DNA from 3 places in the Heyndrickxia sp. FW510-T9 genome. Region 3 is predicted to be linked to each of the others. Evidence: riboswitches for the same ligand, from Rfam matches in the RefSeq annotation. Region 3 holds a riboswitch; each other region holds the start of a gene.
What was found. A riboswitch is a leader RNA that binds a small molecule or an ion and turns the genes downstream of it on or off. The one in region 3 is predicted to bind S-adenosylmethionine.

Region 1 (11,129 bases), on a different contig from region 3:
GTTAAATCATATCCAGTAGTCCATAGTTCGGGCAGTACGGCAATATCACATTTTTCCTCTGCAGCTTTTTGAATCCATTTTCTAACTGTTGTGTAATTTTTATCTGGGCAGCCATACTCAATATCCATTTGAATGCAGGCAATCTTCCACTTCATCAATACCACTCCTCGAAAAATTCCTTTACATCGTCTTGTTTTCGTTATAACATTTGTAATTAGATTTTGAAAGAAAAATTTAAAAGCAATTAAATATTCAATACAATTACTGTTCAAAACTTGATAAATATATATTAAAAGGGTGATTCTATGAAAACGTTTCCGACATCCGATATTCTGACCCACTTACCAAAGCAATTTTTTGCCTCCTTAGTTTCAAAGGTGGAGAAGGAGAAAGCGAAGGGGCATGATGTGATAAATCTTGGGCAGGGAAATCCGGATCAGCCTACACCGGACCTTATTGTTCAGCGATTACAGGAGGCAGCTTCAAATCCTAATAATCATAAATATTCCCCTTTTAGAGGATATAGTTATTTAAAAGAAGCGGTAGCAACATTCTACAAACGTGAATACGGGGTAACAATTGATGCGGAAACTGAAGTGGCAGTTTTATTTGGCGGAAAAGCAGGTCTTGTAGAGATTTCCCAATGCTTGCTGAATCCCGGTGATACTGTTCTTGTACCGGACCCTGGTTATCCAGATTATATGTCTGGGGTAGCGTTAGCTCAAGCCGCCATGTATAATATGCCTTTGCTTGCGGAAAATCATTTCTTGCCAAAATTTAATTCGATTCCAAAAGAAGTAGCTGATTCGGGAAAATTGATGTTTTTAAACTATCCAAATAACCCAACAGGTGTATGTGCTGATTTGTCTTTCTTTGATGAAACTGTTCAATTTGCGGAAGAGCATAATATTTGTGTGGTTCACGATTTTGCTTATGGTGCAATAGGATTTGATGGTAAAAAGCCTGTGAGCTTCTTGCAAGCCGAAGGAGCAAAAAATACGGGAATAGAAATTTATACATTATCCAAAACGTATAATATGGCAGGTTGGCGAGTAGGCTTTGCTGTAGGAAACGCTAGTGTGATCGAAGCAATCAATTTATTGCAAGATCATTTGTATGTCAGCTTATTTGGAGCAATTCAAGAAGCTGCTGCTACTGCGTTATTAGAATCACAAGAATGCGTCGATAAATTAACTACGATGTATGAGAGCCGGAGAAATGCTTTTATTGATAGGCTGCAAAACATTGGATGGGACGTTAAAGCACCAAAGGGATCTTTTTTTGCATGGTTAAAGGTTCCTGAAGGATATTCTTCGATTGAATTTTCGGATTTGTTATTGGAGAAGGCCCATGTTGCAGTTGCACCTGGTATCGGTTTTGGAGAATATGGGGAAGGTTACGTAAGAGTAGGTCTTTTAACGACCGAATCAAGATTGATAGAAGCAGTAAATCGTATAGAAAAATTAAATATTTTTTAATTGACAAGGCCAAAAAGTGGTGGCATAATTCATAATAATTTGAAGTGAAAAGTAATTCATCAATATAAAACAAAAAATAAATTGATTCTTATCAAGAGCAGGTGGAGGGACAAGCCCTTTGAAGCCCGGCAACCGATCTAATAGTTTTAGACACGGTGCTAATTCTTGCAGCTATAGGCTGAGAGATAAGAAGAAGTTTTCCTGTAAAACCTCTTCTTTTGAAGAGGTTTTTTCAATTTTTAATGTGGAGGGAAAATAACTTGAGTGAAGTAATCGCATACTACTCCATATACGGAGAACCGAACACTTTTGATAAAAAGGCGGAAGATATTGCATTAGGATTAACCATTGGATCATGGACAAATTTGCCGATCCTTGAACAGGAACAGTTAATAAAGCACAAAGGCAGAGTCATATCTGTGGAAGAGGTTAACACGGTTTCTGAAAAAGAAGCGAAAGCTATCATAAAAATCGCATATCCATCGGCAAACTTTAGTGCGGATATACCAGCTATTTTGACGACGGTTTTTGGAAAACTCTCGTTAGATGGGAAAGTAAGATTAGTAGATTTAGAGTTTGAAGGTGATATTGCAAAGTATTTTCCGGGCCCGCGTTTTGGAATACAAGGCATTCGTGAAAAGCTTAATATATTTGAACGTCCACTGCTTATGAGTATTTTTAAAGGTGTAATCGGCAGGGATATCCCATTTTTAGCTAGTCAGCTTCGCTTACAAGCACTTGGTGGTGTTGATTTAGTTAAAGATGATGAGATTTTATTTGATAACGAAACCGCACCTTTTGAAAAGCGGATCGAAATGGGACGAAGAGTTTTGGATACTGTGTTTCAAGAAACGGGACATCGAACCCTATATGCAGTTAACTTAACTGGCAGAACTTTTGAGCTAACTAAGAAAGCGAGAAGAGCCAAAGAATTAGGTGCAGATGTATTATTATTTAATGTTTTCACCTATGGCTTAGATGTTTTACAGGAATTACGAGAAGATGATGAGATTAGTTTGCCGTTAATGGCACATCCATCCTTTAGTGGGGCGATAACACAATCAAAAGAATACGGTGTTTCCCATTCCTTGCTATTAGGTAAATTGCTCCGTTTAGCTGGGGCGGATTTCTCGCTTTTTCCATCTCCATATGGAAGTGTAGCATTGGAAAAAAACGCTGCACTGGGGATAGGTAAAGCTTTAACAGAAGAAAGCTTTGTAAAACCAGCTTTCCCTGTTCCTTCCGCAGGGATTCATCCTGGCCTGGTGCCGCTTCTTTATAAAGATTTTGGTATAGATAGTGTTATTAATGCAGGTGGAGGAGTTCACGGACATCCTAAGGGTGCTATTGGCGGTGCAAAAGCATTTAGGCAGGCTATCCATGCAGTCATGCAAAATCAGCCGTTAGACGATGCAGCATCCCAATTTCCTGAGTTAAAGACAGCACTTGCATTATGGGGGGCAGCGAAGTGAAGCAGCCGGTAATTTTTTGCGATTTCGACGGGACAATAACAAATTCAGATAATATCATTTCCATTATGAAGCATTTTGCTCCTATTGGCTGGGAGCAAATTAAGGACCAAGTACTTTCTCAAACGATCACGATTCAAGAGGGTGTTGGCAAAATGTTTTCCTTATTGCCCTCTGCAAATAAGGAGAAAATTATTCAATTTGTTAGAGAAAATGCAACGATTAGGGATGGCTTTCAAGATTTTGTGCATTATGCAGATTCAAAACAAATTCCTTTTTATATTGTAAGCGGTGGAATTGACTTCTTTGTATATCCAATGCTAGAGTCATTCGGACCATTTCAAGATGTTTATTGCAATCATGGCGATTTCAGCAGTGATAAGATACAAATTCAGTGGCCAAATCCATGTGACGAGTATTGTTCCAATGGATGCGGATGCTGTAAAACTTCTATCATTCGAAAGCTTACTAATGAGGAACAATTAAAAATTGTAATAGGTGACTCGATAACAGACTTAGAAGCTGCTAAAGTCGCTGATATTATTTTGGCAAGGGATTTTCTCGCGGATAAATGTAAAGAATTTGGACTTCATTATTATCCATTCCAAACCTTCAACGATTGTATAGATATTTTAGAAAAAGAATTGGAGGTGAGGGTATGACCATCCAAGATGAAAGATGGAATGAACTGGCTGATATAAAGGATGAATTAGCAGCAAGGGATTGGTTCATGGGTACTAGTGGAAATCTCGCTATTAAGGTTCAGGAGAATCCAGTCCAGTTTCTAGTAACGGCAAGCGGGAAGGATAAAAGAAAAAGAACTACTGAAGATTTCTTATTAGTGAATCAATATGGAGAATCAGTACAGGCAACAGATTTAAAACCTTCTGCTGAAACATTGCTTCATTGTGAAATTTATCAAAGAACAGGTGCTGGGTGCAGTCTGCATGTACATACAGTAGCCAATAATGTTATTTCAGAGTTGTATTCTTCAGAGAAAGAGGTGGTGTTCAAAGGTCAAGAGCTAATAAAAGCATTTGATTTATGGGATGAAAAATCTGTTTTGAAAATTCCTATTATTCGAAATCACTCCGATATTCCTGAATTAGCTAGGGAGTTTTCTCAATATGTACACGAAGATAAAGGGGCAGTTTTAATTCAAAATCATGGTATTACTGTATGGGGTAAAAATGGATTTGAAGCTAAGAAGTTGCTAGAGGCTGCTGAATTTTTATTTCAATATCATCTTACCATTCTGCAATTAGAAAATAGTAAAATAGGAGGAACTAAATTATGACAACGATTAAGATACAAGGTACTAACAGAGTGATTGATAACCAAGAGGAAGTAGTGAAATACTTGCAAGATCAAGACGTAATTTATGAAAGCTGGAATATTACAAAGCTGCCTGAACATCTTCAAGAAAAATTCATTCTTTCCGAGGAAGAAAAACAAGAAATACTAGCTGTATTTAAAGAAGAGATTGCTGATATTTCCGCAAGAAGAGGATATCAAGCTCATGACATTATTTCTTTGGCAAAGCATACACCAAATTTAGAACAATTATTACAAAATTTCCAACAAGAGCATCATCATACAGATGATGAGGTGCGGTTTATTGTAAGCGGCCATGGTGTTTTTATTATTCAAGGATCTGATGATAATTTCTTTGAAGTACATCTAAATCCTGGCGATTTAATCTCTGTCCCAGAAAATGTTCGTCATTACTTTACATTATCTGAAGACCGCAAAGTGGTTGCAGTAAGAATATTTGTTACAGAAGCGGGATGGGTTCCTATTTACGAGAAAGATGAAATAGAAGCATAAATTATTATACAAACAACTACCAAGAGTAATTTTATTCTTGGTTCTTTTTATCATGAAGGCATTTTTTTCTTTTTAATAAATGAGCTTATATGCCATTTCTTCTAAAAGATTCTAAAAAACATCTAATCCCTCGTAATGATAGTATTTGCTGATAGAGTTGAAAAAGACGAAAATAGCTATTTTTGTCGAATATATATGTGAACAATGTAGAAATTTCAATGTTTTTTAGAACCTTTGTCTATTATTGCGAATCTATTTACTTTTTCGTCAATACCTGCGATAATTCTCAAGGGAATTAATATTTCGGTAATAGAATAATATTGCAGTTGAAGGAGACAGTAATTGTGTATAGTGATACGGTAACAGAAGATAGTTTTTTATTTCAGATTCAACAGAAACGGGAAGAAATGATTGACCTTGGACAATGTTATGGATTAACGGACAAAAAAACGATAGCTTGCAGTCAACAATTAGATGTACTTCTAAATGAATATCATTATTTATTTCAAGTAGGAAATGATATACAAGCAAAAGTTATTGTGAGAGAAATGTCGTTCATCATATATTGCAAAACAGGTCAATCTATTAATCGTAGTCAAGTAAAAAGAATGTATTAAGGTGAAAAATCATAGACAAATAATGATGGTTTATGTTTAAACAACTTACGAAAAACCTCCAACGGTAATGAAATCCTAAGGAATATAACCTCACATGTAATAACTTCAATACAACCATCTATTCCAAAACTATTAACAAAGGTTATCCCATATGAGGGTAACCTTTCATTATTATTGGAAGAATTATGATAACTTCCACATACTAGTACTTTTACTTGAAAATACTAGTTTACTTGACAAGAAAAAAATTGACATTTATTTCTAAAATCTTTATAATATCAATAATTTTATGTTGTGATATAAAGGAATTGATGATATGGAAAAAGACGAACAACAAGATTTAAAATTATTTATTGTTTTATCACGAGCTTTTCGTGCGTTAAATGAATATTCTAATCAATTTATACAGGAATGTGGGCTCCATCCAACAGAATTTGCAGTATTAGAATTACTATTTCATAAAGGAGAACAGCCGCTGCAACAAATTGGTGAGAAGATTCTTCTTGCAAGTGGGAGTATTACTTATGTAGTCGACAAATTAGAAAAACGAGGGTTAATAATGCGAGTGTCCTGTCCGGATGATCGGCGTGTAACATTCGCACATATAACAGAAAAGGGGAAGGAATTAATCGCATCCATTTTTCCAGAACATCAGAGTAGAATTGAGAAAATGATGTCTGTCTTGGACTCAGAAGAAAAAGAGATGGCCATCAAGCTATTAAAAAAGATTGGATATAATACGCGAAACTTAGTTTAGCGGTGGCGTCTCATTATGAGATGCTTTTTATATTTGAAAATAACCAAATTAAGATAATAGTTTTTTTCAATAATAGAGGACTTTTGTACAAGGATAGCGAATATTATGAGAGTATTCTATTATCAAGGAGTGTTTATACATATGAAATTCGAAGATTATAAATATGAAAGACCAAACATGGAAGAGGTAGAAGCTGCATTTCAATCTGAGATTGAAAAGTTTGAAAATGCTGCAAGCAGCGCAGAGCAAAGTGAAGCGATGAATCGTATTAATCAAATTCGCAACGAATTGGGAACAATGTTTAATCTTTGCTCCATTCGTCATACTGTAGATACAAATGACGAATTCTACAAAGCTGAAAATGATTATATGGATGAAATTGCTCCTATTGTAGAAGGGTTTATTTCAAAATATTATCAAGCACTCGTTTCCTCTAAATTCCGTACAGAGCTAGAAGAAAAATGGGGAACTCAGCTTTTTGCATTAGCAGAGGCACAGTTAAAAACATTTTCTCCTGATATCATTCCGCTTTTGCAAAAGGAAAACAAGCTTTCTTCTGAGTATACGAAGCTTGTAGCATCAGCGAAAATCATGTTTGAAGGGGAAGAAAGAACACTGGCACAGATGCAACCATTTACGGAATCAAAAGACCGTGATATGCGTAAAAAAGCAAATGAGGCTAGATTTGGATTCTACGCTGAGCATGAGGAAGAATTTGATTCTATTTATGATCAATTAGTAAAAGTAAGAGATGAAATCGCAAAGACACTCGGATATAAAAATTTCGTCGAACTTGGATATTACCGTATGGCACGTACGGATTATAATGCAGAAATGGTAGCTAAATTCCGTGATCAAGTGAAGGATTATATTGTACCGTTAACAACGAAGCTTAGAAAACGTCAACAGGAACGAATTGGTGTAGATGCATTGAAATTTTATGATGAAGGCTTTGAATATACTTCTGGAAATGCTACTCCAAAAGGATCACCAGAATGGATTATTGATAACGGCAAGAAAATGTATGCAGAGCTATCTCCGGAAACAGATGAATTCTTTACATTTATGAATGAAAAGAATTTAATGGATTTAGTAGCGAAAAAAGGCAAAGCAGGCGGAGGGTACTGTACTTACATTGAAAATTATCAATCTCCATATATTTTCTCAAACTTTAACGGTACATCTGGAGACATCGATGTATTAACTCATGAGGCTGGCCATGCATTCCAGGTTTACTCAAGTCGTCATTACGAGATTCCAGAATACAATTGGCCAACATATGAAGCATGTGAAATTCATTCCATGAGTATGGAGTTCTTTACATGGCCATGGATGGAGCTATTCTTTAAAGAGGATACAGAGAAGTATAAATTCTCCCATTTAGGTGGAGCACTTCAATTCTTGCCATATGGTGTTGCAGTAGATGAATTCCAGCATTTTGTGTACGAAAATCCAAATGCTACACCTGCTGAAAGAAAAACAGCTTGGAAAAATATTGAAGAAAAATATTTGCCGCACCGTGATTATGATGATAACGATTATTTAAATCGAGGTGGATTCTGGCAAAGACAAGGTCATATTTATAATTCGCCATTCTATTATATCGACTATACTTTGGCACAAATTTGTGCATTCCAATTCTGGAAAAAGTCACAAGAAAATCACGAGGAAGCATGGAAAGACTATCTTCATTTATGTCAACAAGGGGGAAGCAAATCTTTCACTGGCCTTGTTGCAGAAGCAAATCTTATTTCACCATTTGATGACGGCTGTGTAGAATCAGTGGTTGACACGATTCAAAGCTGGCTTGATCAAGTGGATGATAAAAAACTATAAAAAAATAAAAACCGCCCATTCGTGGGTGGTTTTTATTTGAAAATATAGTGCTAAATACCTAAAACGGTCCGTTCATCGTTGATTTCGGTCCGTTCGAGGGGACTTTCGTGCCGTTCATTACCGTTTTCGGTCGATTCGAGCAAAAATTCGTGCAGTTTAACCAGAGATACCATAGATTATATAAAAAATAATAGGTTCCAACCACTATTTATATGGTTGGAACCTATTTGTGTATTCTGAACTTAGTATTTAGTTTGCAACAACTGTAATTTTATCTTCATTCATCTTAGCGATTAATGATTTTTGTTCTGGATGATCAAGAATATAATCAGTAATGCTGTCTTCAAGCTGTTCTTGAATAACTCTGCGTAATGGTCTAGCACCGAAAGCAGGATGATAGCCCATAATCGCAATTTTTTCTTTCACCTCGTGCATAACTTCAAGAGATAATTGTTGCTCCTTCAATGTTACTTGCAACTCAGCAAGCATGATATCTACGATTTTTAATAAATGTTCGTTTTCTAATGCTTTAAATTCGATAATACCGTCGAAACGGTTTAGGAACTCTGGTTTGAAGAAGCTTCCTAATGATTCAAGAATACTTGCTTCTTTCATTGCTTCATTATTTCCAAATCCAACGTGGATAGGCTTCACGCCAGCACCTGCATTACTTGTCATTATGATCACAGTATCTTTAAAGCTTACTGTTCTGCCTTGGCTGTCTGTTAAACGACCATCCTCTAAGATTTGCAAGAACATATGCTGAACATCAGGGTGTGCCTTTTCAACCTCATCTAATAAAATAATGCTGTATGGGTTATGGCGTACTTTTTCTGTTAATTGTCCAGCTTCTTCATGACCAACATATCCAGGTGGCGAACCGATTAATTTAGAAACACTGTGTTTTTCCATGTATTCACTCATATCGAGTCGAATCATGGCATCCTTTGTGCCAAATAGTTCTTCCGCAAGTGTTTTCGTTAACTCTGTTTTACCAACACCTGTCGGACCAACGAATAAAAAGGAACCGATTGGACGATTTTTAGCTTTAAGTCCGGCCCGGCTGCGGCGAATTGCTTTTGCAACCTTACAAACGGCTTCTTCTTGACCAATTACCTTACCAGCTAAATGTTCTTCAAGATTTTTCATTTTTGCTTGTTCATTAGCTTGAAGTTTCCCTACAGGAATGCCAGTCTTCTTTTCAATAATTTCTTGTATATGGACTGCTTCTACAACTGGGTTTTCAACTTCAACATTAGTAGTAATTTGTTTTTCTAATTTTGCTTCCTCATCACGTAATTTTGCAGCTACTTCATACTTCTCGTTTTCAAGTGCTACTTGTTTTTCATGATGAATTTCATTTAATCGAGCATGAATTTCTTCTTTATTCATAACATCAATGGATAAGTTTAATTTGGCACCGGCTTCATCCATTAAATCAATCGCCTTGTCAGGTAAGTGACGGTCTTGAATATAGCGATGTGATAAATCGACGCAGGCATTAATGGCTTCATCTGTAAACGTAACTTGATGATATTGTTCATATTTAGCTTTTAAACCATTTAATATTTGCATTGTTTCTTCTAAAGTAGGCTCATTTACTTGAACAGGCTGAAATCTTCTTTCTAATGCTGCATCCTTTTCAATTTGTCGATATTCTTTTAAAGTAGTTGCGCCAATAACTTGCAGCTCACCACGTGCAAGAGCCGGCTTTAAGATGTTACCTGCATCCATGGATCCTTCCGCAGAACCTGCACCGACAAGTAAATGAACCTCATCGATAAATAATAATATATTTTTTCTTCTTTGAAGCTCTGCTATAAGCTGTTTCATTCTTTGTTCAAATTGTCCGCGTATTCCTGTATTAGCTACTAATGAAGCAACATCTAATAAATATACCTCTTTATTTTTTAATTTTGCAGGTACATCATTTTCTGTAATTTTTAATGCAAGCCCTTCGGCAATAGCTGTTTTACCGACACCAGGCTCCCCAATTAATACAGGATTGTTTTTATTTCTCCGATTTAAAATCTCGACGACACGTTTAATCTCTTTATCACGGCCAATGACTGGGTCAATTAGTCCTGCATTCGCCATATTTGTTAAATTACGACCATACTGGTCTAAGAAACCGCCCCCGCCATTTTGATGCTGCGTTTTCACAGTGGAATTTGATTGATTTTCAGGTATGGACATGCCTTTAAAAAGGTCCTCTAGAGAACCGAAGCCGTTAAATCCATTCATCATAGGCGCGCCTCCAAGGGAATTACCAATTTTCGCTTTTTCTTGTTGATAACAAGTTGAGCATAAATATATATCTTGCCCGTTTCCATTAACATTTACATGTAATTGAATATTGGATTCGTTTTGATTACATTTTTGACATAGCATTCACATCATTCCTCCTTAAAGAAAAGAAATGCAACGAATTTGACGTTGACTAACTTTGACTAATTAATTAAAAGAAAAAGGTTTTAAAAAACAAACCTTTCTAACAGATTATTGTATTTAACAAGGAATTGTTTGACTAAATCTGACCTTGTGAACTAAGTATACATCACTCTAATAAATTTGTAAACTGACATTGACTATTTTTGACTGAAAAAATTTTCCATCTGATAATTGCTATTATTATTTCAGACTGCCTGTCTTATTTTAGCTTGCTTGTACATATCTTTTAATAGTGATGTTTTGGAAAAATTGATGTTTTGCGCAATTTGTTTTAGTTCCTAAATAGTACTTGGCTTCGGGGCATCTTTTCTAATAAAGTTTATTCGTTTTTAAAAGAAATAAGGTTGTAGTCTAGTGTTTTCGTATACAAGAGGAACAAAGTTTAAGAAAAGAGCATTTAATAGTGTCGTTTATTTGAAAGGAGATGTAATGTGAATAAATGGGTTGGTGCTTTTCAAGTTGCGGCTGTCTATGTTGGAACAGTTATTGGAGCTGGATTTGCGACTGGTAAAGAAATTGTTGAATTTTTTACTAAATACGGTTTTGTTGGGTTTATGGCAATATTAGCTGCAGGGTATTTATTTATCCTTTTAGGCTCAAAATTAATGGTGAAAGCAATTGAATTAAAGGCAAATTCATATGAAGAGTTAAATGAATATTTGTTTGGACCAGTATTAGCTAAATTTATGAATAT
Region 2 (11,129 bases), on a different contig from region 3:
TTTGCCAGCTGGTATGGATGAACTAAAAATTGAAAATCTTCGTGTTGCAGATGGAACTTTGAGCATTGTTGTGCAAAGAGCGCATGATGGCGAAACGACTTTTAGCATTTTGAATAATACTACTGGATTTAAGGTGCAATTTGCTTTGTAAAAAAAAGATTCAGTATCCATCTACTCTCTCCTAGTTGGAGAGAGTAGTTATAGAATACTAGTAAAATAAAGTTAAAAATATCATCTTGACTATGCAAGAGTGTTGGGTGTATATTGAAAAATGTAAGCGGTTTATGAAAATGTTTCAAACCAATTTACATTTAATAAAAGGGGGAAAAATAATGAAAAGTAGAATACTAGGAGTTGCTTCAGCAGTTGTTATGAGTATTGGTTTAGTAGCAGGTTGTAGTTCAAACGACAGCAGCAGTAGTTCTGATGGCGGAAAGGTAACAATAAAGTTAGGCATGTGGGCATCTAGCCCTGCTGAAAAGAAGCTAGTAGATCAACAAATCGCTGCCTTCGAAAAAGCAAACCCAAATATTAAAGTAAAAGAACAAGTAATTACAGGAAACTATTTGCAAGTATTACAACCAATGTTAGCTTCTAAAACAGCCCCAGATATTTTCTATGTGGATGCTTCTTATGCACCTACACTTGAAGATTCAGGTGTTTTAGCACCATTAGATGACTATATTAGCAAGGAAAAAGTAGATACAAGTGATTTCGCTCCGGCAGCTTTGGAAGCGTTTAAATGGAAAGGCAAAACTTATGGATTGCCAAAAGACTATAACACAATGGCACTTGAATATAATAAAGACCTATTTGCTAAGGCAGGGATTGACTCTCCGCCAACAACATGGGAAGAATTTTTAAAGGATGCTGAAATCTTTAAGTCTAAAGGTATAGCACCACTTTCAATGCCAATCGATGTGGCACGCTATTATCCACTTATCAAAGAATTTGGCGGCAGCTACTATGATAGCTCTTCCAATAAAGTAACATTGGATGATGCTACAAATGAAGCGGGATTAAAATTCTTTATCGATAATATTAAGAATAAAAATATTGTTACACCGAAAGATTTAGGCGGCGACTGGGCAGGTGCTCCATTCTCTCAAGGTAAAGTAGCAATGGCTCTTGAAGGAGCATGGGTTCTTCCGTTCATGAAGGATTCTGCACCAGATCTAAAATTCGGTATTTCTGATTTCCCAACAGCTAATGGCAATAGCTCTAATATGACATTTACTGTTAGCTATTCTATGGCAAACTCAACGAAACATCCGAAAGAAGCAGCAAAATTATTGTTCTTTATGACTGGTAAAGAAGCAGAAAAGATGACAGCAGAATCCGGACTAGCAATTCCATCTCGTCAAAGTCAAGAAAGTGCATTTTTGGATAAAAATCCAGATTACAAAGCATTTGTAAATGGTGTTAAATCTGCTAGTCCTTACCAATTTGGTACTTATGGACAAAATTTTGTGGATGCAATCAACAAAGCTACAGAAGAAGGTGCTTTGAAAGGACTTGCTCCATCAAAAGTTTTAAAACAAGCACAGCAAACAGTTGAAAGTCAACAACAATAATTGAAAACGTCTGTTTTCGTATCAATTATTGTTTTTCGCAAATCGATATAAATACTAATGAAGAGTAACTTCGTGGCATCTTTTCTTATAATTTTTGTGCATATTAACCTAGACAGGTTGTTACTTGGAGTTTTTGTATACAAGAGCAGCAAAGTTTAAGAAAAGAGCCTTGAAAATAGACAAATGCAAACCTTCGGGGTTTGCATTTGTTTCACTCATTTCTGTTAGGAAGTGACATTAAATGAAAAAAACAAGAAATCGATTATTAATGAAAAATAAATTTGATCAAGCCATGAATGGCTATTTATTTCTTTTTCCTGCACTAGTGGCATTAATTGTCTTTTTGATCGGACCAATTTTTTATGCCTTTTATATAAGCTTTTTCCGTTTTTCTTTCTTAGATCCTCAAAACGCAAAATTTATTGGATTATCTAACTACATCCACTTGTTTCAAGATAAGGAATTTTTGCGAGCTCTTTGGAATACTTCCCTATATACTCTTGGCGTTGTTCCAATTCAGACAGCGATTGCGCTTTTCTTAGCGCTAATTGTAAACAATATCCGCGGCAAAACATTTTTCCGGATTGCTTACTACTTACCGACTGTAACTTCAACTGTAGCAGTCAGTGTTATGTTCATATTTATGTTTTCACCTGATGGTCTTTTAAATAAATTTTTAGCGAACTTTGGAATTCATGGGCCGAACTATTTCAACAGTCCAACTTTTGCACTTCCAGCAATCATGATGATGGCAATATGGTCAAGTGTAGGTCAATTTATGATTATTTATTTAGCTGGACTCCAAGATATTCCGGAAGAAGTTTATGAAGCTGCAGAAATGGACGGTGCTCGTGGCTGGAAACTTCTATGGCACGTAACTATCCCGCTTTTAAAAAGAACAACCTTTTTAAATGTTGTTATGTCCATGATTGGAACCTTCCAAGTATTTGATCAAGCATATGTCATCTCTGGAGGGAATGGCGGGCCATTAAATTCGACCCTCACAGTCGTATTAGATATTTTTAACAAAGGGTTTAAAACGATGCAGATGGGATATGCTTCGGCAATGGCATTTGTATTGTTTGCAATCATCCTGATATTCACTCTAATCCAAAACTTCTTCTTAGGCCGAGAAGATAAGTAAGGGGGAAGGAAATTGAAGAGAAATCGTACTGCCCTCTACGTGGTAGCCATATTTTATTCATTATTAACACTAGTTCCATTTTTATGGTCCGTTTATACATCCTTAAAACCAACGGATGAAGTGTTTCATTTTTGGACGCCATTTAGCAAGCTGAATTTTCAAAGCTACACTTATATTTTGCATAACTTCCCATTTGGAAGATGGCTGTTTAACAGTTTATTCGTTGCCATTATCGTTACCATTGGGAACCTGATTGTGAATACACTTGCCGGTTATGCCTTCGCAAGATTTAAATTTCCTTTACGTGGAGTATTGTTTTATATCTTCCTAGCAATCATGATGATTCCGGGACAGGTGTTGCTCGTACCAATTTATATGCTGTTAGCAAATCTTGGATGGATAGATACCTATAAGGGATTAACGATACCTTTCTTAATGAGTCCGTTCATGATCTTCTTAGCAAGACAATTTTTCCTTGGAGTTCCGAAAGAACTAGAGGAAGCAGCAGAAATGGATGGCTTAGGAAAATGGGGAATCTTCTTTAAAATATTCTTACCACTTTCCCGACCATTGCTAGCAACGCAAATTATATTCACCTTTCAAGCGAACTGGAATTCCTTTATATGGCCTGTGTTATTGTCAACAGGTGATGACATGTACACCTTGCCAGTTGGGTTAAATTCATTCTATGGGCAATATAGTGCGTATTGGAATAGTGTCCTTGCTGGAGTTATCATGTTAACCTTACCGATGATCATTATCTTCCTTATCTTTCAAAAGCAATTTGTTAAGGGGATATCGACAAGCGGGATTAAATAAATAGAAAAGCGGAAGCGCCTTGTTCATCGGCGTACGGATGAGTGAAATTTGAAGTGTAATTTCACCTTCGTAGACTTCGACTGATATAAAGGAAACACGGCGAGGAACAAGTCGATGTTGACTTATCGTAGGGAGAAGACGTAGAAATCCGCTAGCCGATAGGCGCTGCAGCTAGACAGATGTTAAACTTGTTAAATGATTTATACGATGAAATATTATACTTTCATTTGAAAATAGAATTCAAGGAACCTGTTTACGGAAACTGCAGGAATTCTTGGGTTCTTTTTTTATAGCAATATAGTATATCGCATAATCCGTATGAGGTATTTTTTATAAAGATTAACGATAAACTAGAAGGATTAGGTTTTTAAAAATGACTCTATTATTAAACTTTGTTCATTTTTTTTGATTCGTTAATAGAGCATTAATATTGGCTAAAAGCACATTGAAATTCACGAAATAGGTGTGATCTTTCACTTAAATAAGGAAGTTTTGTCGTTGAAACTTAGGGAATAACGATAAAATGTACGAAAACAGCCTAAAAAATTGAAACATTGATTGTCACAATCCTTCATTAATGGAAGTTTTCAACCCTTATATGGTATGATACAGATTAATATGGATTGTAAGTGGGATTGGATAAAAGGAGAACAGAATGACAATTACGACGGTCTTATTTGCATTTTTTTTCTTATTAAATTTTGTTTTAGCCGGGGTCGTTATCTTTTTAGAGAGGCGACATATTGGAGCGACTTGGGCTTGGATGCTCGTCCTCTTATTTTTGCCTATCGTAGGCTTTATTATTTACTTAATATTGGGACAAAACCTCAGTAGAAGAAGAATCTTCTATTGGAAGGATCAAGAGAAAATTGGAATCAAAGAAATTACGCATCAACAAATTGATTTGTTACGTCACAATTCTTTTCCGTTTCACGATGAGCGTACCGTTCAGTATAAAGATTTAGTGTATATGCTGCTCGTGAATGACGGCGCAGTCATGTCCCATGACAATGATGTGGAAATTTTCATCGATGGGAAAGATAAGTTCCATTCTTTATTCAAGGATATTGAGCAGGCAAAAGATCATATCCATCTTCTTTATTACATTATTCGAAATGATAATCTTGGTAAACAGCTTCTTGAATTATTAATCCTTAAAGCAAAAGAAGGAGTTAAGGTCCGTTTTGTTTATGATGACATGGGATCTCGGGAATTACCGAAGAAATTTTTCAGAGAATTAGTCAGTGCTGGTGGTGAGGTTGCGGCTTTCTTTGCTGCAAAAATTCCCCATGTTAACTTGCGCGTAAATTTTCGAAATCACAGGAAACTTGCTATTATTGACGGGGAGATAGGCTATATCGGCGGTTTTAATATCGGAGATGAGTATCTTGGCTTAGATGATAAATTTGGATACTGGCGGGACACGCATTTGAAAATTATTGGTAAGGCCGTTTATGCCATGCAAACACGCTTTATTCTTGATTGGAACCAAGCATCAGCGAAGGAAATTCGCTATGAAAAAAGATATTTCCCAGAAATTCAATCCACCGGGGATACCGATGTGCAAATCGTATCTAGTGGTCCTGATTCGGAATGGGAACAAATTAAGAATGGCTATATAAAAATGATCAATTCAGCTAAAAAATATATATATATGCAAACCCCCTATTTTATTCCTGACGATAGTTTGCTTAATGCTTTGAAAATCGCGGCACTCTCTGGGGTCGATGTGCGCTTAATGATCCCGAATAAACCTGATCATATGTTTGTGTATTGGGCAACTTATTCAAATGTTGGCGAGCTTTTGAAAACAAATGCGAAAGTATATATTTATGAAAATGGTTTTATTCATGCCAAAATGCTCGTCGTCGACGGGAAAATCGCAACGGTTGGTACAGCAAATATCGATAACCGCAGCTTCCGCTTAAACTTCGAGGTAAATGCCTTTCTATATAGCCAATATATTGCGAAAAAGCTCGAAGCCATTTACAAAGAAGATATGCTAAAATCTCGGGAGCTAACCATCGAAGATTACCGAACACGTCCGAAGTCTATCCGCTTCAAGGAATCTATTTCACGACTATTATCGCCTATATTGTAGATACTGCCGAGATGTTGTTAACATCTCGGTTTTAAATATGCAAAGGTCGGCCGATCTACTTTCACTGCACTGTTATTCGCCCCTCATAAAGGCTTGTAGAAATTTGAGGAGCTAATTTCACTTGTTCAAGCAGTTCGACCACCATTTGGAACAGTACTATATTCTGGGTGCCCATGCACTCAAAATAAAAATCCTTTGACATCAAAACTTTCCAGTCGTACAATCTGATTTAATCAAATAGGCTACTTTCTTATAGATTGTGTTTCTCGTAAATGTTTATTTATTCTAATATAGACTGAGCTTCGGGGCATCTTTTCTTAAAAGGACTAACCATTCTTAAGTCGAATAAAGAAGGAAAAAGATTTTCATTTTACAATAAAAATAAAGTTTAAGAAAAGAGCCATAAATACAATATGCGGGGTGTGGAAATTGGACGTTTCATTTGATACAAAAGCAGTACATAGCTCATTGAAAAACACGAATGCCATACGTAGTAAAACGACACCAATCTATCAAACGACAGCTTTTACGTTTTCGAGTTTGGAAGAGTTAGAAGGTTTCTATCAGGGGGAATCTCCTTACCTTTATAGTCGAACAGGAAATCCGAATACCGATGAATTGGGGCAGGCTGTTGCGGCATTGGAAGGTGCACCAGCAGGAGTTGCGGCCTCATCAGGTTTGTCTGCTATTTTAGCAGGAATTTTATCGATAGCAAAAGCAGGAGATCATATAGTAGCAGCGGAGGACCTATATGGTGGAACCTATCATCTATTAAAAGAAGAGCTTAAACAATTCGGTATTGAAACGACATTTGTTCCATTCGAGGATTCTGAACAAGTGAAAAATGCCATTCAAAAAAATACAACCCTGCTTTATTCGGAAACGGTAACCAATCCATTTTTACGTATAGAGGATATTGGAAAATTAGTTGAAATAGCAAAAGAAAATGCCATTACTACGATGGTCGATAATACTTTCGCGAGCCCTTATTTGAAGCAGCCATATCTAGAAGGAATTGACCTGGTTGTCCATAGTGCGACAAAGTATTTAGGCGGTCATAGTGATGTAACAGCAGGGGTTTTGGTGGGAGAAACAGAGCTTGTGAAAAAAGCGCGCGAAAAAGTTGTCAATCTTGGGGCTAACTTAAGCCCATTTGAGGCGTGGTTAACATGTCGTGGCATGAAAACATTAGCACTGCGCATGGAACGACAAGCTGCAAATGCAAAACAATTAGCGATTTCCCTTAGAACAAACCCGTCAGTAAAAAAAGTTTACTACCCTGAGTTTGTATCTGAAAAAGGAAATGGAGCAATTGTCACGATTGAATTAGCGGAGAAATGCGATATTAATCGATTTTTTTCATCCCTTGGCTGGGTAAAAATCGTTCCAACTTTAGCAGGTGTTGAAACGACTGTTTCCTATCCACTTGGCACATCCCATCGGGCATTGCCATCTGAGCTCCAACATAAAATTGGCATTACTAAACAAGTAGTTCGCATCTCTATTGGGATTGAGGATGCGCAAGATATTATTGGTCAATTTGAAAAAGCAATCGAATTATCACTTTAATAATTTTTCAAAAAACTATTGACTTATGATTTCCGACTCTTCTATAATGCACATTAAGAGCAATTTAAAATTTTATGAAAACTAAATGAATACTCTTATCGAGAGCGGCGGAGGGACTAGGCCCTTTGATGCCCGGCAACCATCAAACACCCATGTTTGATAAGGTGCTAATTCCTACAGATCGAAGTGATCTGAAAGATAAGGGGAGGAATCTGTATATGAACCCTCTTCTTATGAAGAGGGTTTTTTAATTTCCTCTTTGTAAACCCCACCCTTGTCTTGAAAATTTCTCGATTAACAAAGACTGTTTTCGTAAAGATTGTTGTTTTTCGTAAATGGCTATCAATCCTAATACGGACTCAGTTCAGGAGCATCTATTCTTAAAAGGTCTATTCACTAATAACCTAATTAACGATGCTTACAGGTTTTTCAGCTTTAAAAGCAACAAAGTATAAGAAAAAAGCCTTTAAAACAAAAAAATGGAGGAATGTAAAGATGACAGAACAAAAACAACTTCGCCCAGAAACATTATTACTTCACGGAGGTCAACAAGCGGATCCTACAACAGGATCTCGCACAGTTCCCGTATATAAAACGACATCCTATGTTTTTAAAGATACTGATTACGCACAAGGCTTATTTGCGTTAGAACAAGAAGGTTATATCTATTCCCGAATTGGAAATCCAACAGTAGATGTTTTTGAAAAACGTGTTGCCTTGCTTGAAGGAGGAACTGCGGCAGTTGCCCTAGCATCAGGATCCGCAGCAATAGCATTCTCCATACTAAATCTTGCGGGTACAGGGGATGAGATCGTAGCTGCAGGAAATCTTTACGGAGGTACTTACAATCTATTTGCAGTAACGCTTCCAAAGTACGGAATTAATGTTAAATTCGTTGATGCCGATGATCCGGAAAACTTTCGAAAAGCAATTACACCAAACACAAAAGCATTGTTCGCCGAAATTATCGGAAATCCAAGCTTGCACGTATTAGATGTAGAGGCAGTTGCAAAGGTTGCCCATGAAAATGGTATTCCTTTGATTGTCGATAATACGTTTGGCACTCCTTACTTAACTAACCCTATCAAATGGGGAGCAGATATCGTTGTTCACTCAGCAACAAAATGGATTGGTGGTCACGGCACAGCAATTGGGGGAGTGGTTGTAGATGGCGGAAAATTTGACTGGAACAGTGATAAATTCCCAGGCTTCAAGGAACCGGATGTAAGCTACCATGGTCTGCGTTATGGAGTGGACGTACCACAGGCCGCTTTTGCTACGAAGCTTCGTGTTCAATTGCTTCGTGATTTTGGTCCAGCATTAAGTCCAGATAGTGCATTCTTATTTTTGCAAGGACTTGAAACATTGCATTTACGAGTACCAAAACATAATGAAAATGCCCTTGAAGTTGCACAGTTTTTACAAAATCACCCTGCAGTCGAGTGGGTAAGCTATACAGGCTTAGAGAGCCATCCTTCCCATGAATTAGCAAAAAAGTATTTCAAAGATGGATTTGGTTCCATTGTGAATTTTGGCATAAAAGGCGGAAGAGAAGCAGGGCGTAAGGTGATCGATAATATTCAGCTTTGGTCACATGTAGCGAATGTCGGGGATGCGAAATCACTAATTATCCACCCAGCATCCACTACTCATCAACAATTAAGCGCAGAAGATTTAAAACAAACAGGTGTAACAGAAGAGCTAATTCGTCTATCTGTTGGTTTGGAAGCAGTAGAAGATATTATTGCTGATCTTGAGCAAGCCATAGAAAAAGCAACAGCTGTTTCGGTATTATGACAAACATTCAAACAACAAGTATCGGCAAAATGGAATTAGAAAATGGTGGAATGCTAGATATTGAGCTAGCTTATGAACGACAAGGCCCTGAGAATGCTCCAGTTATCCTTGTATGCCATGCATTAACCGGAAATCAATTTTCGATTGGAACGAACGAGGAGCTTGGCTGGTGGAGTGGGCTCATTGGCAGTGGGAAGAATATTGATACCGATCATTGGCAAGTGATTACTTTTAATGTTTTAGGTGGCTGTGATGGCTCGACTGGTCCTTTATCTGGTCAGCCAGAATATCGCTCATCCTTTCCCACTATTACGATCCGGGATATGGTTCACGCCCAGCGTAAAGCTTTAAACCAACTAGGTATTCGAGAGCTAAAAGCTGTAATTGGTGGATCTTTAGGTGGCATGCAGGTATTAGAGTGGGGAGTTTTGTATCCAGATGATATGGAACAGCTTTTTGTGCTTGCATCGACCCCAGCATTGAGTGATTACGGAATTGCCTTTAACCGCATCGGGATTGCAGCAATCGAAGGGGATGCGAATTTTAAAAATGGGTATTATCAATTTTCTCATGAAGTAAAAGGCTTTGAAGTTGCAAGAATGGCAGGAATGGTAACGTATCGTAGTCCAACGTTATTTTCGCAGCGATTCGGGCGGGAAAGACATTCTTCAGATTTATATAGTGTGGAATCTTATTTGCACTATCAAGGGGAAAAATTAGCAAAACGCTTTGATGTGAATAGCTATCTAGTTTTGCTTAAAGCCATGAATTCACATGATATAGGCAGAGGCAGAGGAGGCTGGGGGCAAGCAGCCTCTTGTATCAAAGCCTATGTAACGGGAATTGGATTTGAGCATGATCTTATTTATCCAAGTGAAGAGATTCAAGCCTTTATTCAAGCAGTACCAAATGGCAACTTTTTTAAGATCCAGACTGATTTTGGCCATGATGGTTTTTTAGTAGAATTCGAGAACTGGGGCCATTTAATACAGCATCAATTAGAAAAAAAACTAACCGGTGTAAGTAGTACAAATTAATGATAGCGTGATGTGCACCTATTCATAGTGTTGTATATGCCGAAAAGGAAAGGTGATGAAATGGCGATTATAAAAGCAGCCCTGTTAGGATATGGTACAGTTGGTCAAGGTGTGTATACAGCTATAAAAACCCATGGGCAGCAGCTGAAAAATCTATTAGGCGCAGAAGTAGAGATTGCAGGAGTACTGATAAAGGATCCCCATAAAAAACGAGATATTGATCCTGGAATTTTAGTCACTACAGAATTTGAAGATATTTTAAACATCCCAGGTTTACAAGTAATCTTTGAAGCAATAGTTGGTGAGGAGCCCTGCTTTACTTATTTAAACCGAGCAATTGTAAAAGGAATACAGGTGATAACGGCGAATAAAGTGATGTTTGCTCGCTATGGGAAATCGCTCCTTCGAATAGGGCAGGAATATGGTGTAAATGTTGGTTTTGAAGCAACGACTGCCGGCGGAGTGCCTATTATTAGAACGCTGAAGCAATTATTGCAAGTCAATCAAATTGAGAGAATTCAAGGCATCGTAAACGGAACGTCGAATTTTATTTTAACCGAAATGCGAAAACGCGGCCATTCTTTTGCTGAAGCACTGTTATTAGCTCAACGTAATGGTTTTGCAGAAGAAGATCCAACAAGTGATATAAGCGGCAAAGATGCATTTTGCAAAACAATGATTTTAAGTGAACTTGCATTTGGCCAGCAACCTAACTGGTCAGATGTTGAAGTAGAAGGTATTACAGAGATTACAGCCGATCAAGTGAAGGAAGCCGAGAAGCTGAACTTAAGATATAAACATGTAGCAGATATATACCGGGAAAATGGTGTGATTAAAGCAACCGTCAAACCAATATTAGTAGAAGAAGCAAATCCACTTTATTCGGTTGACGGTGTTGATAATGCAATTACCGTTGACACAAGCTTACTAGGGAGAGTTACCTTACAAGGACCAGGAGCAGGTAAACTTCCAACAGCAAGTGCTATGGTAGAAGATCTTGCTGATATTTTTACAGTGAAAAGGCAAGAACTTCAAACAGTATTCAAGTAGCTAAAGGAACGTGTGAATTGGCACACGTTTTTTTCTTT
Region 3 (11,129 bases):
GCAATACTTGAGTATTGAGATAGTCAATATAAGGGTTTGTCTCTTAACCTTTCCTTTCAACTTCCATAAAAAACTCGCCAAATTAGGACAATTCATCCTTTTATTAATAATTGCTTTCTTTGCCCAGTACATTGATCCTCTTCCTTACCAATTGCCGCAGGTTATGGAAATTAATGATGACAATACCAATAATAATCGTGATTCCCCCGATTACCGACAAAAACGTAATGCGCTCATGGTATAACAATCCTCCTAGACAAAGGGCAATTAATGGCGAAATATACAGCCAAGTGGCTGGAAATACTGGATCAGTTTTAGCGACAAGCCAATAAAAGATGGTATGCGCCACCATAGATCCGGCAATGATTAAATACAGAAGGGATAAAATAACATTTGTCGAAAGTATAAACTTAATATGCACATTTTCCGTGAACAATGATAAAACAAGAAGCATCCCTCCGCCATACATCATTTGTGCCGCATTCAAAGCAATTGGTGATGTACCTTGAAAACGTTGGATGACTCGACTAGAATAAACTGCACCCGCAGAATAAAAAAGTTCACTTAATAAGATTGCTAAACATCCAATGATCCACAGCTTGCTGAACGACGTGCCCATTATACCTGGTAGAAGCAAGAAAATAACGCCGGAAAAGCCTATCAGACAACCAGCTAAAGAACTGACGGAAAGCTTTTGACGATTAATGGCGGTTTGAAGCAGCAAAACCATTAGCGGTCCGCTTGCCGATAAAACTGCCGCTATTCCAGAGCTTAAATATTGCTCAGACCAATACAAGGCTGCAAAAGTCGCGAAGGTTAATCCAGTTCCGGTAAAAAGCATTTCTTTTCTAATTAATAGCGAAAACGTCGCCTTTCCTCTTAATACCATCCATAAAAACAAAATACCTCCTGCCACAAGGAAGCGAATTCCGGCCGAGAAAAAAGGTGGCGCTCCGGCATCTACCCCTACTTTTATCGATAAAAAAGTCGTACCGAATATGAGACACATTAAAATATAATTAAATAACACCATATTTCGCTCCTCCTTATCTGCTTTCCTTCACATCTCCATCATAAGGTGTAAAGAGTAGAACAGATAAAAACGAATAGAACAGTTATCGAAATTATCCTGTATAATAACAGAAAAGGAGGGTCGCTCATGAAAAGAAAAGCACTCTCGAATGTTCATTCAGATAATCTTTACGAACAAATCTATGATTATATTATGGAAAGAATCGGACGCGGCGAATGGGGAGCACATGATAAGCTTCCTTCTATTAGAACATTAGCAGCGGAATTCAATGTACATAGGCTAACAGTCTTTAAAGCTTATCAGCTGCTAAAACAAAACAAAAAAGTATATGTGAAGGATAAATCCGGATACTATGTGATGCCTGACAATATGCTTTTGATAGATTCACAACAGCAGAACCCGATTATTTCTGCTTGCGTTCAAGAAAGCAGCCTCTCTGAAATTCATCAGGTTCGGACTGATTTTCAGTTTTCCATAGCACTTCTTGATCCTAATCTGTTGCCTAATCATTACTTTTCCGAGTATATAAAGAAAGTATTTGATCTGTATCCTAAAGTGCTGGGAACTTATTCATCCATCCAAGGTGACCTGGAACTGCGACAAGCTCTTAGCCGTTATTTTACCGATCAGTTACATTTCTACCTAACTCCCGATGAATTATTGATCACATCCGGTTCCCAGCAAGCTATCGATTTGATCGCCAGAGTATTGATCAAACCAAGAGATACCGTTTTTTTGGAGAGACCAACTTACAGTCCTGCTATCGATATTTTTAGAAGACAAGGTGCCAATATTATCCCGATTGAGATCCATCCACACGGCTACCAATTGGATCATGTCGAGAGTCTCATGCAAAAGCATAAACCGCGCCTTTTCTATCTCAATCCTACTTTTCATAATCCAACCGGCTATACTGTACCGGCAGATCAGCGAAAGAGATTGGTAGAGATGGCTCAGAAATATCAATGTTTACTAGTAGAGGATGACCCTTACCCGGATATTTATTTTGAGGAAAAACCTGCGCTGCCGTTTTTTTCTTATGATACAGCGGACTGTGTTATTTATATTAGGAGCTTCAGCAAATACATTGCGCCCGGATTAAGTATCGCAGCTGTTGCATGCCGTCCATCCGTCATGAAATACTTATTAAAAACAAAATCCCTTTCGGACAGTGGGACGCCACTGCTAAACCAGAAAATCTTTTTGCATTATTTCTTTTCAGAACGTTTGCAGAAACATGTGGAAAAGCTGCGGATTGCTCTTGAAATTCGTAGGAACATTATGGAGGAGGAATTATCTGCTACAGGGTGGAAATGGGCAACTCCAATGGGAGGATTTAATTTATGGATTCAACTGCCGGAGTCCACTCCAATGGATAGACTTCTTGAAAAAAGCATCGAGCAATCAATTTCCTATGTCCCTGGTTCCATTTTCGATCCGCTTAAGGAATACCAATCATGGATCAGAATGAGCTATTCCTATCTAAACGAAACACAATTACGGGATGGCTTGCAGCGATTTGTCCGCATACACCATTCATTAACTTCTACATGAATATGAAAACCTTCCACCATTTAATAGGAGGAAGGTTTCCTTTTGAGAGAACTGATACTCGAACCTATCAAAATATCATTTCATATCATGAAGATTTCTTAACTTCTTCGTATCCTACCTTTTCAAACGCATTCCGCATCGGAACATTTTCAACATCTGTATCGGCAAAAACTCTCCAAACTCCGATATCTTGTAAAAGTCTCGTTGCTCTTAAAAGTAAATCGTTAATAAATCCTTTTCCACGGAATTCAGGAACCACACCAATATAATGAATCGTTCCTTCCATCAGTCCGTTCTTTTCACAGCCTTTAAATGTAACCGGCTGGATAAGTCCCACAATTTCTTCATTATAGTAGGCAAGTTCCCACCATGCTTTTTCAAATTGAAAATATCCTTCGTCTACGTTGAAAACGTCTTCTACGAGTTCACTATGACTCTCAGGTGTTGTGTGTTTTTTATCCTCTCGATCCAATGAATTTATTACTACTTTACTAATAATTTCTTTAAATGTATTTTCCAATTCAGGAGTCACTTTTTTAAAATGACAACGATCAGGTACGATTACCTTTTCCTTTGGTTCATTCCATACATAAGCAATTTTTTCATAATTTGATGACAAATTTCCAGTCCTCCTAAAGGCTGTTCTATTTTAGATTCCTAATCTAATAGTTCTCTATTAGTATGTAAAATCCTTTAAAACTCCTTTAAGTACAAGCTTCCAAAATTGTAGCTAATTTCAACTTTTGAAACGTTACCCGCCATATTTTCCAATCCATTATTTAATCACGATAGACAATTTATAATTAGCATGCTCGATTAATTCGTCTAAAAATTGATCCAGTACTTCATTCGACGGAAATTTACACTCTAGAAGATAACAGCCTTCCCCACTAATTTTGAAGTTGTTTACGATGTAATCTTGTTGTGTATTTATAAACGATAAAAATGGTTGATGATGAATGCTCTTTGTATAGATATGGAGAAATGCGTGGACAAAGTAGCCTATTTTTCTATCATTTAATTTAATCGTATAGCTTTCTATGACACCTTTTTCTTCTAATTTCAATACTCTTGTGGAAGTTGCTTGTCCCGTCAAATGGACTCTTTCACCTAATTCCTTCATCGAAATTCGGCTGTTCTTTGACAGCTCTTCCAATATTTTTTTATCTGTATTATCTAACATCGTAATCAATCCTTTCACATTTCAAGTGAAACCCCATAAACGCTTGATTTTATCTATGTAAAATTATTTTTCTCCATTTTATACTATCCATAGATCTTACAAAAGGGGGAAATATCTTATGAATATTAGACAAATAAGAAATGCAACGTTGGTAATACATTATGCAGACAAGAAGTTTTTAGTCGATCCGTTTTTAGCTGAAAAAGGAACAATGCCACCGTTTCCCAATACACCAAATCAGGTCCCTAACCCACTGGTAAGCTTGCCAACTTCTCTTGAGGAAATTACTCAGGTGGATGCTGTTATCGTCACGCATTTACACCCTGATCATTTTGACGAAGCTGCCAAAAAGGTTTTACCTAAAGATATAAAAATCTATGCTCAAAATGAAAAGGACGCAGAGGCAATTAAAAAAGAAGGTTTTCATAACGTTGAAGCGTTAACGAATGTTATTAGTATCGGAGGCATTACCTTAACTAGAACCGAGGGAAAACACGGCACTGGAGAAATAGGCAAATTGATGGGGGAAGTTTCTGGTGTTGTGTTTAAGCACCCGAATGAAAAGACGCTTTATATTGCAGGCGATACCATTTGGTGCAATGATGTTCAAGATGCCATCAAGATTCACAACCCGGAAATAATCGTTGTAAATGGAGGGGCTGCACAATTTCTCCAAGGCGATCCTATCATTATGACGAAAGAAGATATTTATGAAACCTATATGAATGCCAAACATTCGACTACTATCGTTTCCCATATGGAGACTGTCAATCACTGCTTATTAACTCGAAAAGAATTAAAAGCCTTCATTGATGAAAAAGAACTTGCCAATCATATTCTAGTACCAGATGACGGGCAATCTTATTCATTTTAATGGCAGTAAACCTGCTATATAACGATAAGTGGCAGTATGATAATAACTAAATTATTCCTTTAAAATAAAGCATCCGTTCGCTTAACTAGGGTATTTAGCGAACGGATTAACTTTTATAAATCCTTATTAGTATATATCTTAACGGATACTTGCATGGAGACAAAGCCGATAATAATGGAAGCAATAAAGGGAATCCATGCAAATATAGGCTGGGATAATTGTGATGTAACATCTATTCTTATGTTAGAGGCTTCCATTCTAAAATAGTTTTCATATCTAATCATCCTCTTTCGTTATTCCCACCAACTTTGCTGTTTTCCATGCCTCTAAAAAGTTGTTTTTCAACTATTTGTCTTTTCGTTTCCAGCATCATCTCTAAGTTTTCCGGAGCAACATACGAGCCTTTGCCAACCTTCGTTACAATAAAGCCTTCTTTTTCTAACTCTTCATACACCCTTTAAATTCTTGATATCCAAATAGAAAAATAATGAGGGGCTTTTAGTTGTTTGATTGATCAAATTATCTTTGTATCTGTACAATATCAAGGGAATTCTTTACATATAAGTAGACCATACGAAAAAGTATTAGGCTTTAAATCAAGATGCTTCATTCCTTCTGTCACAGTTATTAATCCAGTTTTCCAATCATCATATACTTGAATAAAGTCCTCATTAAGCCTGCTGAATTTTTAAAGCTAGTAACATTAATCAAGGAATTACAAAATAAAGTGAATTTGAACCGATGTGTGAACAGACCACTAGTTAAAGAAAACTCCTATGCAGTGGACCTTTTTGAACAGATAGAATTATGAAAAGATGAAAATAAAGTAGGGAATGTTTCTTTAAATAAAAGTTTATTTTTTGTAAATATGAAACGGTATTAATAACTAGGAGGAGCTTTTTTATGGTTAATTGGTTTCAATTAGACGAAGAGTATATAATGCCTACATATTGTCGTACGAAGGTTGCTATAGAAAGAGGAGAAGGTTGTAAACTGTATGATGTAAATGGGAAAGAATATTTAGATTTATTTTCTGGTGTTGGAGTAAATATATTAGGTTACAATCACCCAAACATCGTGCAAACCACCTTAAAACAAGTTGAAAAATGTTTGCATCTTCCTTTTCATTTTTTAAATCCAGTTGCCATTGAATATGCAAAGAAATTAGTGAGTTATACCTTAAAGAGCGGTAAAGTCTTTTATACAAACTCTGGTACTGAGGCTACAGAAACAACATTAAAGTTACTTAATAAATATAGAAATATAACAAATGAAGAACGTGATGGAATAGTTGTACTTAAAGGTAGTTTCCACGGGCGAACATTAGGTGCACTTCACTTTACGAGACAAGAAAAAATATATCAAAACTTCCCTAAAACTTCTATTCCGGTTTTTGAAGTGGAACGTGAAAATATAGAGAAATTAGAAGAAACAATCATTCATGAACAGCCAATTGCAATTATGCTCGAGCCCGTATTAGGAAGTGGTGGGATATATCCTTTATCAAGTAAATATTTAAAAGGAGTTCAACATTTATGTGAAAAATATAATGTACTTCTTATAGTTGATGAGGTACAAAGTGGTATGGGCAGAACAGGAAAGTTGTTTGCTTATCAGCATTTTCATATTACACCTGATATTATTCAATTTGGTAAAGGGGCAGGAGGAGGGATACCGCTAGGCGGAATAATAGTAGGTTCTCAGTTATGTAATACTTTTTCACCTGGGGATCACGGAACAACGTTCGCTCACTCATCAATTGGAACGGCTTTAGGGTTAACTGTATTAAAAACATTAATTGACGATGGATTAATGAAAAAAGCTTATGAAACCTCCTTATATTTAAATAACAAACTTCAAGAAATTCAGAAAGAAAATTCTTATTTAATTCAAGAAGTACGTCACTCTGGTATGATGTTTGGCATTAGTATGAATGATACGAATGTAAATGTAGAAGAACTGCAGTTATCATTAATGGATAAAGGAATGTTGGTTGATGTGACACAAAGAAATATTATTAGGTTACTTCCGCCATTTATTATTACGAAAGAAGAGATTGATGAATTTATAAAACAGTTTATTTACTGTCTTACTTGTTCAGCAGCTTTAGTAAGTTGTTAATGCTATTTTTTCATCATTCTCACCGCTAATGTATTAATTAGAAAATAAGCATTCTCTAGCTAAGATAAGTAAAATATATATTCAAGCATCGTATGCTATTTCGAAGGAACGCAAAAGTCCAATTTCTTAATTTCAATGTTGAGAAATTGGACTTTTTATATTTAATTATAATGCAAAATTTCGCTTAAAATAGGTGCAAATTAACTCCAAAAGGGACAAAGAAAACATATCGAGGTATTTATAATTTCTTAAAAGTAACAGCTATTTTTTGAATGAGCTACATTTTTTATCGAAGGAATGCAGCTAATGACTGTTGAAAGTAAATAACTCTATTGAAATGAACACTTTAAAAAGTTAGGATCTTTTCTTTTTTTCACTGACTACTTTTGTCAGGGTTGACGTTTTAAAATGAAAGGGACAATTAATTAAGGAGGCGACCAACAATGGTCATGACATTGGAGAAATTTCGCGAAATTTTGGATGGGAATCGTCTTTTAACCATTCGAACAATTGAGGTATTCCCTGAAGACAAGTTATTCACCTTTGCACCCGTAGAACCACTTCGTCCTTTCTCAAAAATGATTTTAGAGATACTAGATATTGAAAGAGCATACGTACGCGGTATCGCTATCGGTGAATGGGAATATAGCCATTCTTTTGCTGATGTTTCTACCAAAGAGGAACTTTTAGACAGTTGTCGTGAAATAAAGGAGGATGTGCAAAAATGGTGGCCAAAAATCACCGAGGAACGGTTGCACACCGTAGAAAAAGATCCCTTTTTTGGTGGCGAAATGAGTCATTTCGAACGTCTACATTATACATTGGAAAATGAAATCCACCATCGTGGCCAAGGTTTTATTTACTTACGGTTACTTGGGATTGAACCGCCAGCGTTTTGGGAGCGTCAATAAAGAGGGATAACATTTAAAGGTTATCCCTAGGGTTGAATTTTTTAATTTGGGCTAACAAGAAAAAAGCCGATATCTTAATTTACAAGATATCGGTTTTTATATAGTAAATATTCCTAGATTTTTAAATTAATTGTGTAATTGATAGTTTCCAAAATAATAGTACCTTATATTTGATCCAAGATGCGAAACAAATTTTTATACTTTGAAAGTGTATCTTTGTCCACCTTTGTACCTGAATCAAAAAAGGAAATGTCACCTGTTCCGTTGCCCAGTAAATTTCTTTCCTTTAATATTCTCTCTAAGTTTTTTGCTGTTCCAATACTTCCGGAAATCATTTCAACTTCTTTATCAAACAGCTTCTTCACGGAGTTAGTGAAATATGGAAAATGGGTGCATCCTAAAACAACTGTTCCATACTGCTTTAAGTCAAGTGAGGATAGCTCTCTTTGTAAATATGGCAACACTTTTTCTTCCCTAAATTCAAATTCCTCCGCAAATTCTACAAGACCTGGAAGTGGTATACTATCCACGATATCATGATGATCGATGCTTTGTACGAGATGATGATATTTTTCTTCTTTAAGTGTTAATCTAGTTGCTAACACTAACACTTTCTTCTGTTTTTCTTCACATTTCTGCACTGCTGGTTTTACCGCTGGCTCAATGCCCAAAATAGGGATATCATATTTTTCACGAAGGTCTTGTACAGCGATGCTTGTAGCTGTATTACAGGCAATGACTACCGCCTTAACACCTTGATTTGCGATAAACTCCACTGCGTCAAAAATATATTGTTTTACCTCTTCCTTCGGCTTTTCACCATATGGTATGTGTGTCGTATCTGCATAAAAGAGGTAATCTTCCTTTGGCAAAACCTTTAATGCCTGATGAAGTACGGTCATTCCACCAATACCAGAATCAAAAAATCCAATTCTCATTACTTCCACTCTTCTCTTTTTATTCTTTCTAGCTCTATACATTGCGAGGAGTCTGAAAAAAATTTAGTTAAACTCATTAGGTGAGGCTCTATTCTTACTATGTTGCTTTTGTAGACGAAAACCTTTGTAAAATTTTTCGCCATTACTTCCCCTTCTAAAAAAGTATTGTACAATTATTTTTAATTCATTTACAATATTTTTTCATCTCAAACTAAGCTAAGAAAATTAATTGGTATTATCGGAGACTTTAATAAAAACTTAATCAATCATACAGCCATCAATAAAGCAATTGGTATCAGTAGACAAGAATTATACCTGAATTAGATTATGTTATCCTGTTTTCGGTTATCACTAAATTGCTGGCATAAAAAATGGAAATAAACAATAAATATAAGTTGACAAATAGGAATTATAGGATTTATGCTAATAACAATAAAAAAATTAATATGTCATGGAAACTTATCCAGAGAGGTGGAGGGACTGGCCCGATGAAACCTCAGCAGCAGATTCCAATGGAATCCTGTGCTAATTCCTGCAAGCTTAGGCTTGGTAGATAAGTTGAGGTACTTAAACATTTGATCAATCCTCTTCTTATCTTTTATTTAATTAAAAAAAGGAGTGGGTTTTTTTATGGGTAAATTACTTAGAGAAGCTGTTGAAACAAGAAGGAACGAATTGATTAGTAAGCTAATTGAGCTTGATCAATATAAAAAAGAAGGTAAGCATTTATTTGAGTTAACCTTATCGGATTTGGAATATGAATATTATAAAATTCAATCAAAGAACCATCCGCACAGTGGGATAGACTCCATCAAGTGGAGAAATTTTTAGGAAACAGAGGGACGGTTCTTGCGTTTCAAGAAAAGCAAGAACCGTCCCCTTGTTTTCTTTTTTTAATAAATATCATAAGTTTAGACAAAAGAGGCAAACTGTACTTGTGATAGAAAGGAGCTGAAATGCATGACAAAGAAATTTAATAAAGGCAGCGGCAATCAAAATTCCCCTTCCTTACATGGGCAATCATCTGTCAGCGGGGATAATAGTAAAGGGAATAAAAGAAATAAGGATAAGCGAGATAAGACAGATGGGGTATAAGTAAGAGAAACCGGTCCCACGGGATCGGTTTCTCTAAGTTTCATCAGGCAAAAATTATTTGGAAGAAATTGCAGCCAATATATGATGTAATTCCTCAAGATTTTGGATTTCATACGTTGGCACGATGTCCGTATTGTTTTCTTTTCGATCTGGATTGATCCAGCATGTATCGAGCCCGTAAAGATTGCCGCCTTTTATATCTGCACTTAGTGAATCTCCAATAATTAATCCCTGTTCTGGAGATAAATTTGGGATGCGCGCAAACACATAATCGAAAAATTCTTTCATCGGCTTTTGGTAACCTGTTTCTTCTGAGACAAATATCTGCTTAAATAACGGAAACAAGCCTGACGCACGAAGGCGCTTATCCTGAGTGGCAGAATCCCCATTGGTCACTATATATAAGTCATAACGATCCTTCAGTTCTGTAATTAATTCCAGTGCACCGCTGATAAGCTGATGGCCTTCTTGCAGGTAGCCACGGTATTTATTTTCCAATAAAACACCATCTACCTCTTTTCCGTATTCCTTGAAAAATGCAGCAAACCTAGTGTTAACCACATCATCACGGCTACGTTTCCCCTCTTCGAATTCTCGCCAAAGTTCTTGATTAATAATTTTATATTGTTGCACCATTTGAGGAGTCAGTTCAATTTGCTCATCTTCAAAAAGCTGTCGTAATGCTCCACTCTCAGCAGCACGAAAATCCAAGAGAGTATCATCTATATCAAAAAACAATGCTTTATATGTTTTCATGGTTATCGTCCCTTTCATAGAAGTCTACTTTACTAGTTTAAAAGTTTTTCCCTGCCTTGAAAACCAATTTCTCCTTCCCCAACAAGAATTAATTTCCATTGTCGTACTTGTGGCAGCTACCTTTAGAATATATAATAAATTTGGAATTATCATTATTTCCAAGGAGGATTTACGTGGGATTATTATTTTATTGATTTTAAAAGCTGCTTCAGGACAAAAAATTTTATCCTAAAGAGGTGCTTTTAAATGAAATGGGTTAAAGATTTTTATGATAAACAATTTATTTGGTGAACTACACAATACGATTTTGATTTGAATCACTTAGAAGAAGACCTAGTTGATAAAATAGAGCGTTTTAGCGATCAGCCTATCACTAAAATCCTTGAATTAGGTGGTGGCAATGGACGTTTTGCCGTTACTGCTGCAAAACGTGGATATGAAGTTACTGTTATCGAACTCGCCCCTTCGTGTGTAGAAAATATTTATAAACTTGCTGAAAAGCATAATATAGGAAGAAATCTGTGCATCATTCAAGGTGATTTCTATCAAGTAGATATAGAGGAACAATTTGATGTTGTTTGCTATTGGGATGGATTTGGGGTCGGAGAAGATACTGACCAACAAATATTGTTAAAGCGCATTTCCGAGTGGCTGCAACCAAATG

Region 1: linked by a shared signal. The riboswitch ahead of AC3WJF_RS16850 (2,3-diketo-5-methylthiopentyl-1-phosphate enolase) and the one ahead of AC3WJF_RS20800 (Fur-regulated basic protein FbpA) in region 3 are both predicted to bind S-adenosylmethionine.
Region 2: linked by a shared signal. The riboswitch ahead of AC3WJF_RS14075 (O-acetylhomoserine aminocarboxypropyltransferase/cysteine synthase family protein) and the one ahead of AC3WJF_RS20800 (Fur-regulated basic protein FbpA) in region 3 are both predicted to bind S-adenosylmethionine.

What each region holds. Positions count from the first base shown of each region.
Region 1 covers NZ_JBYSWK010000038.1:8,179-19,307, reverse strand. The annotation lists gene AC3WJF_RS16860 (carbon-nitrogen family hydrolase) at 1-155, opposite strand, end outside; gene AC3WJF_RS16855 (pyridoxal phosphate-dependent aminotransferase) at 306-1,478, shown strand; SAM riboswitch class I at 1,564-1,670, shown strand; gene AC3WJF_RS16850 (2,3-diketo-5-methylthiopentyl-1-phosphate enolase) at 1,739-2,950, shown strand; gene AC3WJF_RS16845 (2-hydroxy-3-keto-5-methylthiopentenyl-1-phosphate phosphatase) at 2,947-3,609, shown strand; gene AC3WJF_RS16840 (methylthioribulose 1-phosphate dehydratase) at 3,606-4,244, shown strand; gene AC3WJF_RS16835 (cupin domain-containing protein) at 4,241-4,774, shown strand; gene AC3WJF_RS16830 (Spo0E family sporulation regulatory protein-aspartic acid phosphatase) at 5,119-5,391, shown strand; gene AC3WJF_RS16825 (MarR family winged helix-turn-helix transcriptional regulator) at 5,708-6,148, shown strand; gene AC3WJF_RS16820 (M3 family oligoendopeptidase) at 6,290-7,984, shown strand; gene AC3WJF_RS16815 (ATP-dependent Clp protease ATP-binding subunit) at 8,234-10,375, opposite strand; gene AC3WJF_RS16810 (YkvI family membrane protein) at 10,867-11,129, shown strand, end outside.
Region 2 covers NZ_JBYSWK010000026.1:48,524-59,652, forward strand. The annotation lists gene AC3WJF_RS14045 (amylo-alpha-1,6-glucosidase) at 1-151, shown strand, start outside; gene AC3WJF_RS14050 (ABC transporter substrate-binding protein) at 333-1,574, shown strand; gene AC3WJF_RS14055 (carbohydrate ABC transporter permease) at 1,816-2,718, shown strand; gene AC3WJF_RS14060 (carbohydrate ABC transporter permease) at 2,731-3,537, shown strand; gene cls (cardiolipin synthase) at 4,193-5,638, shown strand; gene AC3WJF_RS14070 (trans-sulfuration enzyme family protein) at 6,068-7,207, shown strand; SAM riboswitch class I at 7,300-7,412, shown strand; gene AC3WJF_RS14075 (O-acetylhomoserine aminocarboxypropyltransferase/cysteine synthase family protein) at 7,703-9,004, shown strand; gene metX (homoserine O-acetyltransferase MetX) at 9,001-10,041, shown strand; gene AC3WJF_RS14085 (homoserine dehydrogenase) at 10,102-11,091, shown strand.
Region 3 covers NZ_JBYSWK010000064.1:9,593-20,721, forward strand. The annotation lists gene AC3WJF_RS20750 (DMT family transporter) at 104-1,033, opposite strand; gene AC3WJF_RS20755 (aminotransferase-like domain-containing protein) at 1,160-2,587, shown strand; gene AC3WJF_RS20760 (GNAT family N-acetyltransferase) at 2,673-3,206, opposite strand; gene AC3WJF_RS20765 (Lrp/AsnC family transcriptional regulator) at 3,363-3,770, opposite strand; gene AC3WJF_RS20770 (MBL fold metallo-hydrolase) at 3,889-4,644, shown strand; gene AC3WJF_RS20775 (hypothetical protein) at 4,758-4,928, opposite strand; gene AC3WJF_RS20780 (GntR family transcriptional regulator) at 4,925-5,098, opposite strand; gene AC3WJF_RS20785 (aspartate aminotransferase family protein) at 5,548-6,765, shown strand; gene AC3WJF_RS20790 (DinB family protein) at 7,209-7,676, shown strand; gene murI (glutamate racemase) at 7,841-8,614, opposite strand; SAM riboswitch class I at 9,071-9,174, shown strand; gene AC3WJF_RS20800 (Fur-regulated basic protein FbpA) at 9,245-9,445, shown strand; gene AC3WJF_RS20805 (hypothetical protein) at 9,575-9,709, shown strand; gene AC3WJF_RS20810 (YjjG family noncanonical pyrimidine nucleotidase) at 9,764-10,465, opposite strand; gene AC3WJF_RS20815 (class I SAM-dependent methyltransferase) at 10,778-11,129, shown strand, end outside.